2 regions of the Bacillus sp. SRL543 genome follow, and region 1 is predicted to be linked to the other one. Evidence: a T-box and tRNA genes for the amino acid it is inferred to sense, from the RefSeq annotation. Region 1 holds a T-box; the other holds one or more tRNA genes.

Region 1 (4,387 bases):
CCCACCCCTGTAGCAGGGGTGCTGCCTCATTCTGACGAAGAAATCAGGCTTTTTGCTTCAGCAGGAGCACGAAAGGAGAATAGAAGAAACAGAATGTTGATCCGATAAGAGATGAATTTCAGCCACTTCTATATTCATAAGGTAATCCCTTCCGCAGCTATTTCTTACAGGCTGCTTCCAGCCTTTCCAGCTCCTCTGCAATTCTCCCTTCCTCAATGCGCCGGAACAGGGGAGCAACCGTTCCTAGCTTTTTTTCTGTGATCCCAGCCTCTTTCCATTCCAGCGGATCCGCATTCAGCATAGCGTTTACCTTCATGCTGGAAAAAGGGAGGAAGGGGTTCAGGAGCCGGGCCAGATTTTTGATGATATACACACAAGTCAGCAAGGTATCTGCACATCTATGCGGGTCTGTATCAAGCGTTTTCCAGGGCTGTTCACTGTCAAAGTATTTATTGGCAGAGCGTACAAATGTGAAGATCTCCTCAAGCGATTCTTTAAGCTTAGCATCTTCAATCATGTCCCCGGTTTTTTTATAAAGCTGCTTAATATCACCCTGAACTGCTTCACTTATTTTTCCTTCCGGTATGAGGCCGCCATGATATTTTTCAATAAACTTAAAAGTCCGGTTAACCAGATTGCCATATGCCCCGAGAAGCTCACTGTTATGGCTGTAGATGAATTCCCGCCAGGAAAAGTCAGCATCCCTGTTTTCAGGGCCATTGACAGCAAGGAAATACCTGATAGAATCCGGTTCATATCTTTCAAGTATGTCAGGCACCCAGACTGCATAGTTCCTGCTTGTGGAAAGCTTCTTTTTCTCCAAGGTAAGATATTCGCTTGAAACCATGCGTGCAGGTTTGCCGGGCAGTCCCATTCCTAGTTGTATGGCTGGCCAAATGATGGTATGGAAAGGGATATTGTCTTTTCCATGGACATAATGCGAAATAGCATCGGCACCCCAGAACTTGCTGTCATCTTTGTTCTGCTGGCGGGCCCATTCCCTGCTGGCAGAAAGATAGCCGATCACCGCTTCAATCCACACATATATTTTTTTCTTCTCCATTCCTTCAACAGGGACTGGCACCCCGACATCCAAATCCCTTGTTGCAGCCCTGTCCTGAAGTCCCTCAGTTAAATATCTTCTTGTCAGGCTGCTGCTGTTTTCCCTCCATAAATGGCGGGAGCTGGCCTCCTCAGTCAGCTCCTCAAGCTGCTTCTGAAAATGTCTCAGCCTGAAGTAATAATGTTCGGTTTCCTTCATTTCCGGCGGTGTCCCGCAGATTTTACAAGCTTTATCAAGAAGGTCAGCCGGCTCAAGAATGGCCGAGCAGGCATCGCATTGATCTCCGCGTGCATGGCTGCCGCAGGAAGGGCAAGTTCCCTCGACATACCGGTCAGGCAGAAACTGAACACATGTCCGGCAATAAGTCTGTTCAATTGTTCTTGAATCAAGATGGCCATTTTCCAAGAGTGAAAGAAATACCTCCTGAACAGTCTGATGGTGATGGGGGGCATCTGTCCTAGTATAAAGATCGTAAGTAAAACCCATTTTTTCAAAGCACTCTGTAAACTCCTTGTGATACCGGTCAGCAATCTCTTTCGCAGATTTGCATTCATGCTTTGCCCTGATCGCTATGGGAGTGCCATTGCAGTCACTCCCTGATACATACAGTACATCTCTGCCCTTCATCCTGTAATACCTTGCCAGAATATCGCCCGGCAGCAGGCTTGCAATATGCCCTAGATGAAGGGACCCGTTTGCATAGGGCCATGCTCCGCCAATGAATATAGCCATGATCAATCGCCTCCTGATATTTTAGACACCGGCAGAATACTTCAAACAAAGAGCCGCGCTGAAAAGAGTGTGAAACAAGGTTGTAAACGAATGAGCTAGAAATGAACAACGAGGCACTATCAGGGCCAAATAAAAAAGCCCCGTCCTTTCCTATAGAAATATAGAAAAGGACGGGGCTTGCCCGCGGTACCACCTTTGTTCGCCTTTCGGCCTCTGCAAGTACGGGGCATAAATCTTTGCCCTTATACTGTGGGTTTGATAACAAGTACCACTACTTGCCGCAGCCTACTGACGAAAAACGCGTTCAGGACGGGGCTCGGAGACCATTGTTCAAACAGCCGCTTTTGCTTCTTTTCACCTGCCGAAGCTCTCTGGAAAAAAACGGATCTGTTCTACTTTCTCTCTTCATTGCCTTTATATTTTGATAGTTAAAGTCTGCCAGTGAGTTAAGGGTTATTATATGCACTTGCAGCATAAATGTACAGCAGTATTTTCAAAGGGAAGGGGAGAGCCAGGCTATTACAGCAAATGGCAACTGCAAATATTTGACTGTTTAAAAGCAAACCTTTATCATACAAAAGGCAGATATTTATAATGTTCTTACAGAATAGTCCAGATAAAGGGAAGGCTGATTATGCAGAAAAACCAGATGTTATTTGAATATCTTAGTGATAATTCTAAAAGAATTACTGACAAATGGCTGAGCACCAGAGCAAAAGAAAAAGGATCGATTTATTCTGCGGAGGCGGATAAAAAAATTGAAAGAATGCTCCGTGAGCAAAATGCCTTCACTAATAAGACCGTTTCGACCATCCTTTTGAATGACCGGACTATTTTTGAAAAGCTGGTCACAGAGTGGGCGAGCACAGTAGCTGAAAGCAGGGCAGATACCGATACTCCGATCTATGAGGTGATTTCAGCATTAAGCAAAGTGAGAGATACATATTGGAGCTTTGTTGAAGAATTCGCGAGAGAGAAAGATGAAATTGCCAAGGATGATATCCTCCAGTGGAGTCTGATCATTCATTCAGCTTTTGACATTCTCGCGCAGAAGTTTGCCGAACAGTATTATAAAATTACAAGAAACAGGCTGAGAGCACAACAGGATCTCATCCATCAGCTGGGCGCCCCGATCATCCCCATCATCGGGTCCATCGGTGTTCTTCCTTTAATAGGGGATATTGATACAGAAAGAGCAAAAGCAATCCTTGAGAGCGTGCCCCTTCAGTGCACAGAAGCAAAGCTTTCTTATTTGTTTATCGACCTGTCCGGGGTACCGATTGTTGATACAATGGTAGCACAGCAAATCTATCATATTGTGCAGACCCTTGACCTGCTTGGCATCAAGACAACCATCTCAGGCATCCGGCCTGAAGTTGCCATGACATCTATCCAGCTTGGAATAGACTTCAGTAAAATCAGTACACACAGCACACTGAAAAACGCCTTAGCGAAAATGGGGCTAAGCATGAAAACTGAATTATAACAAAAAAATGCATTCCTTGCTTGTAAGCCGGGAATGCATTTTTTTCGATGCAGTGGATATCACGGCTTCTCAGGCGGGCAAGCCGTACCGCGAAACTGAGCCGCTGCAGCATGGGAGTTCACTTTTTCAAGCTGGAGGAATGATGCCTGCAATTAGAAGGACGAAAAAAACCAAGCCAATGATGGCAAGGATGAGAGATGCAAAAAAAACTGGGCCCTTTCTGAAGAAAAATGGTTCATCTTTCTGGATGATCCCCGTTTGGGCGCTCACCATGCTGTTGATATGCCTCTGGGGTGAACCTCCGCTAGTTGAAAAAATAAAAGTGACTGCAGCAAATGCGGCACCAATAAAGAAAAGGACTTCAATAAACCTTACAGAAAAATATGCTGCCACGGCCCATGTGGCTAAAGCTTCAGCCGCCAGGGCAGCTATAAAGACAATAGTATTCTTGCTCATTATTATCACCTCAGCTTCTATACGATGGACGTGGAGAAAATGTTTCATAAAATATCAAAATATTGAAAATTATCCAAAGAATTTTCTGATCATTATGGTAAGATATAAAAAACAATTATGTTTGTAAAAAGGAGATTATCATGATTACACAAGGAGCAGGGAAACTGTCCATAAATGGAGTTGGATCTTCGGACGGCGGGAGCTTTGATCTAATAAGTGTGAACGGAAAAGGCACCGTAAATGGAAACCTTGAATGCCGCATATTTGATTGCAATGGCTCAGGGCAATTCAACGGAGACGTCCTTTCTTCTGAAAAAGCTAAAATCAACGGACATGCTGCTGTCGCCGGAAACTTCACAGGGGTTACGCTGTCAATCGACGGAAACGCCGGCTTTTCAGGTGATGTAGCTGTTTCAGACGAAATTAAGGTAAACGGTAAAGGAAAAATCGGAGGAAGCCTCTTATCCCGAAAAATTTTAATCAATGGAAGGCTTACTGCAGGCGGCGGGGTGGAGACAGATGAGTTCAAATCAGAAGGCCAATTTACAATCGGCAGCCATTTGGCGGCAGTCACCATAGAGGCTTTCATCACCGGGGAATGCAAGGTGCAAGAGATGAGGGGCAGAAACATTCTAATTAAGCAAAAGAAA
Region 2 (4,387 bases), 1.4 Mb from region 1:
ACTTTTTTCCATGTACGACTTCATCATGTGAGAGAGGCAATATAAAATTCTCCTTGAAAGCATATAAAAGAGAAAATGTGATATTGCCATGCTTCCCGGTTCTTGCCTCTGGACTGGTTTCCATATAGGCCAGTACATCATTCATCCAGCCCATATTCCATTTGTAATGAAAGCCAAGGCCCCCATAATGGGCTGGAGAGGTCACCAGCGGGAGATTTGATGAATCTTCAGCTGCTAGAAAAATGGAGGGATCATATTGCCTGATTGTGCTGTTGAGCTTGCGGAGGAATTCAATTCCAAACGGATTCTGATGCTGTTCTTGCGAATTGGGCCAATAAATGATATTAGATACAGCATCCATCCTGAACCCATCTATATGATAGGTTTCAAGCCAGAATAAAGCATTGGAGATTAAGAAGCTCTGCACTTCCTTGCGGCCCAGATCAAAGTTTGAAGTGCCCCATACATAATTCTCCCTATCCTTCTCATTCTTATATTCAAAAAGGTGGGTTCCGTCAAAATTATAGAGTCCATGGGCATCTTTGCAAAAGTGGCCGGGAACCCAGTCGAGAATGACACCGATGTTATGCTGATGGCATTGGTCGACAAAATACATTAAATCCTGCGGCTTGCCATACCGGCTGGTCGCGGAAAAATACCCTGTACCCTGATAGCCCCATGAGGCATCGAGCGGATGCTCGACAAGAGGGAGCAGTTCAACATGTGTAAACCCATGTTCAAGGACATAGGGCACAACTTCATCCGCCAGCTCCCTGTAATTCATCAGCCTGTTATTATTTTTTCGTTTCCACGTTCCGGCATGCATTTCATATATGACAGCCGGTTCTGCAAAGGTATTTTTCTTCATCCTGCTTTTCAGCCAAGACTGATCATTCCATTTATAGCCTTCAAGCGGCCATACGACTGAAGCAGTGCCGGGTCTTTTCTCAGAATAGAATGCATATGGATCAGCTTTGTGCAGCCTGGTGCCTCCTTGTGTCAATATTTCATACTTATAGAGGCAGCCTGCCAAATCCTTCTCGACTACTATGTGCCATACCCCTTCATTATTCATTCTATGTAATTTGAAACCTTCCCCATTCCAGCTGTTAAAGTCCCCAACAACCCTGACCTCCTTAGCATTTGGAGCCCATACAGCAAATCTGGTGAGGATTTTGCCTTCTTCATGTATCAAGTGGGCACCAAAAAGGCGGTGGCTGTCAAAAAGGGTGCCTTCATGAAATAAATGCATTTGATAGTCAGTGGGAAACATCGTTTTCACAGCCATCCTTCTCTCCAACAGATTTAAAAATCATCGACTTTCTTTTTATATTCGTCTTATTCATAAAAATACCTTGTAAAAAAATTTTAAATTTTTCGATATTTTCTCTTATAATTCGATTAATTTTGTAAACTTGAGTTGGTTTTCAAGGAAAATGCCTATAATAAGCATATGTTTTTATGAAGGGGGGATTGAAGATGGCAAATCAAGAAGAAGAGTTTCTTCTCAGGGAAAAGCAAGAAGCCGGAGAAAGGCTGCCTCTGTTCGGGCCTGCAGATGGAAAAATCCTTGCGACGGGAGATATGTTCAGGGGGCCCTATACAGGGATTGCATCAGAAATAGATTTAAATAATCCGGGAAACCGGCTGCAAAAAAACGAAGAACTTCCCGATTAAACACAATGATTCAGAAAAGATGCATACAAAAAAGCTGCCAGCATTTGCTGACAGCTTTTTTGTATGACCCCTACGGGATTCGAACCCGTGTTACCGCCGTGAAAGGGCGGTGTCTTAACCGCTTGACCAAGGGGCCTTATGGCGGAGAAGGAGGGATTTGAACCCTCGCGCCGGTTGCCCGACCTACACCCTTAGCAGGGGCGCCTCTTCAGCCACTTGAGTACTTCCCCATATTGGCTCCGCAGGCAGGACTCGAACCTGCGACCGTTCGGTTAACAGCCGAATGCTCTACCACTGAGCTACTGCGGAATGGTGGGCCTAAATGGACTCGAACCATCGACCTCACGCTTATCAGGCGTGCGCTCTAACCAGCTGAGCTATAGGCCCACTTTTGGAGCGGGTGATGGGAATCGAACCCACGACATCAGCTTGGAAGGCTGAGGTTTTACCATTAAACTACACCCGCATATTTTATGGGGCGACTGATGGGAATCGAACCCACGAATGTCGGAACCACAATCCGATGCGTTAACCACTTCGCCACAACCGCCACAATTCAATGCTTTTTCACAAAAAATAAATGGTGGCTCAGGACGGAATCGAACCGCCGACACAAGGATTTTCAGTCCTTTGCTCTACCGACTGAGCTACTGAGCCAAATAAAGTAATTTCCTAAAACAATATTTCATAAGTCCTTTGCTCAAAAGTTCTTGCGAACTTTTTTGCAGATTGCCGCAGAAGCTGTTCAATGAAGGTAGCAATCTGCTCTACCGACTGAGCTGCTGAGCCATACTGGGTATTGCTTTTCTAAATAAATAATGGCGGTCCCGACGGGAATCGAACCCGCGATCTCCTGCGTGACAGGCAGGCATGTTAACCGCTACACCACGGGACCAGTTTATAAAATAAGGTCTGAATTATGCCCGAGTATCCTTCAGGACTGTTTCTTCCTCTTCCAGATGGAACGGCAAGAAAATCCGTCATGATCACTCGAAGCATATTCATCGCAGTGCTGCTCATTACTGCACTGAGGACCAGGTATTGCGGGGGCAGGATTTGAACCTGCGACCTTCGGGTTATGAGCCCGACGAGCTACCGGACTGCTCCACCCCGCGACGATAAAATATAATCTTTCCTGTTTCCTGAATATTGCTTGCAAAGGACTGTCCCGGTCTCAGGAAGTGAACCAAGAAGCAGCTCAACCGGTACAACTCGCAGTCTTTTCAGTGGAGAATTGCTTGTTGCTCCACCCCGCGACGATAAAAGTGATTTAAAAGTATAATGGAGGAGGTAGAGGGATTCGAACCCCCGCGCGGTGTTACCCGCCTGTCGGTTTTCAAGACCGATCCCTTCAGCCAGACTTGGGTATACCTCCATATTAAAGTGAATGGTGGACCTTGTAGGACTCGAACCTACGACCGGACGGTTATGAGCCGTCTGCTCTAACCAGCTGAGCTAAAGGTCCTTAATTTGGTAGCGGCGGAGGGGATCGAACCCCCGACCTCACGGGTATGAACCGTACGCTCTAGCCAGCTGAGCTACACCGCCAAATCAAGTATTCTCATAAGGTTATATGGTGGAGCCTAGCGGGATCGAACCGCTGACCTCCTGCGTGCAAAGCAGGCGCTCTCCCAGCTGAGCTAAGGCCCCATATAGAATTTCAAATGGTCGGGAAGACAGGATTCGAACCTGCGACCCCTTGGTCCCAAACCAAGTGCTCTACCAAGCTGAGCTACTCCCCGTCATGCAAATGATAAGCGTCGAATTGCTTCATTGCTTCCTTATTCACATCATCCTGCAATTAGCAGTCAGGTGTTCACTCGTTGGCTAATATTCTTGCTTTCATTACATTAATAGTATGGCGCGCCCGAAAGGAGTCGAACCCATAACCTTCTGATCCGTAGTCAGACGCTCTATCCAATTGAGCTACGGGCGCATAATTAAAATGTTTTTAATGGTGCCGAGGACCGGAATCGAACCGGTACGGTAGTCACCTACCGCAGGATTTTAAGTCCTGTGCGTCTGCCAGTTCCGCCACCCCGGCAATCTCTGGAGCGGAAGACGGGATTCGAACCCGCGACCCCCACCTTGGCAAGGTGATGTTCTACCACTGAACTACTTCCGCATATTAAATTGGTGCGGGTGAAGGGAGTCGAACCCCCACGCCTTGCGGCGCCAGATCCTAAGTCTGGTGCGTCTGCCAATTCCGCCACACCCGCATAATTCATTATTAGAGATTGAATGGTGAGCCATGAAGGACTCGAACCTTCGACCCTCTGATTAAAAGTCAGATGCTCTACCGACTGAGCTAATGGCTCATTTGAAACTGGTGCCGGCTAGAGGACTTGAACCCCCAACCTACTGATTACAAGTCAGTTGCTCTACCAATTGAGCTAAACCGGCAAATATGGTGGAGGATGACGGGATCGAACCGCCGACCCTCTGCTTGTAAGGCAGATGCTCTCCCAGCTGAGCTAATCCTCCATATTAAAGCCCGGCAGCGTCCTACTCTCACAGGAGGAGAACCTCCAACTACCATCGGCGCTGAGAAGCTTAACTTCCGTGTTCGGTATGGGAACGGGTGTGACCTTCTCGCTATTGCCACCAGACTATTTTTTCAAGACAAGTATTATTATACCGTCTTTTTATTATTTTGCAAGAGGAATTTTAAAATTTTATTCACTCAAAACTAGATAATGTTGAAGAAGAA

What was found. The T-box of region 1 lies ahead of metG (methionine--tRNA ligase). A T-box ahead of a tRNA ligase gene usually reads a tRNA of that ligase, here a tRNA-Met.
Region 2: it encodes a tRNA-Met, which carries the amino acid that the T-box ahead of metG (methionine--tRNA ligase) is inferred to sense. The anticodon was not compared.

What each region holds. Positions count from the first base shown of each region.
Region 1 is NZ_OZ481794.1:2,487,843-2,492,229, reverse strand. It holds gene AC4E8B_RS12530 (acyl-CoA thioesterase) at 1-108, shown strand, start outside; gene metG (methionine--tRNA ligase) at 158-1,795, opposite strand; T-box leader at 1,959-2,213, opposite strand; gene AC4E8B_RS12520 (STAS domain-containing protein) at 2,430-3,281, shown strand; gene AC4E8B_RS12515 (hypothetical protein) at 3,421-3,864, shown strand; gene AC4E8B_RS12510 (polymer-forming cytoskeletal protein) at 3,878-4,387, shown strand, end outside.
Region 2 is NZ_OZ481794.1:3,893,040-3,897,426, forward strand. It holds gene glgB (1,4-alpha-glucan branching protein GlgB) at 1-1,288, opposite strand, end outside; gene AC4E8B_RS19815 (hypothetical protein) at 1,480-1,677, shown strand; tRNA gene AC4E8B_RS19820 (tRNA-Glu) at 1,742-1,813, opposite strand; tRNA gene AC4E8B_RS19825 (tRNA-Ser) at 1,817-1,907, opposite strand; tRNA gene AC4E8B_RS19830 (tRNA-Asn) at 1,912-1,986, opposite strand; tRNA gene AC4E8B_RS19835 (tRNA-Ile) at 1,988-2,064, opposite strand; tRNA gene AC4E8B_RS19840 (tRNA-Gly) at 2,070-2,143, opposite strand; tRNA gene AC4E8B_RS19845 (tRNA-His) at 2,152-2,227, opposite strand; tRNA gene AC4E8B_RS19850 (tRNA-Phe) at 2,259-2,334, opposite strand; tRNA gene AC4E8B_RS19855 (tRNA-Asp) at 2,497-2,572, opposite strand; tRNA gene AC4E8B_RS19860 (tRNA-Met) at 2,719-2,792, opposite strand; tRNA gene AC4E8B_RS19865 (tRNA-Ser) at 2,960-3,052, opposite strand; tRNA gene AC4E8B_RS19870 (tRNA-Ile) at 3,066-3,142, opposite strand; tRNA gene AC4E8B_RS19875 (tRNA-Met) at 3,149-3,225, opposite strand; tRNA gene AC4E8B_RS19880 (tRNA-Ala) at 3,252-3,327, opposite strand; tRNA gene AC4E8B_RS19885 (tRNA-Pro) at 3,343-3,419, opposite strand; tRNA gene AC4E8B_RS19890 (tRNA-Arg) at 3,537-3,613, opposite strand; tRNA gene AC4E8B_RS19895 (tRNA-Leu) at 3,633-3,721, opposite strand; tRNA gene AC4E8B_RS19900 (tRNA-Gly) at 3,728-3,802, opposite strand; tRNA gene AC4E8B_RS19905 (tRNA-Leu) at 3,812-3,896, opposite strand; tRNA gene AC4E8B_RS19910 (tRNA-Lys) at 3,920-3,995, opposite strand; tRNA gene AC4E8B_RS19915 (tRNA-Thr) at 4,005-4,080, opposite strand; tRNA gene AC4E8B_RS19920 (tRNA-Val) at 4,086-4,161, opposite strand; rRNA gene rrf (5S ribosomal RNA) at 4,170-4,286, opposite strand.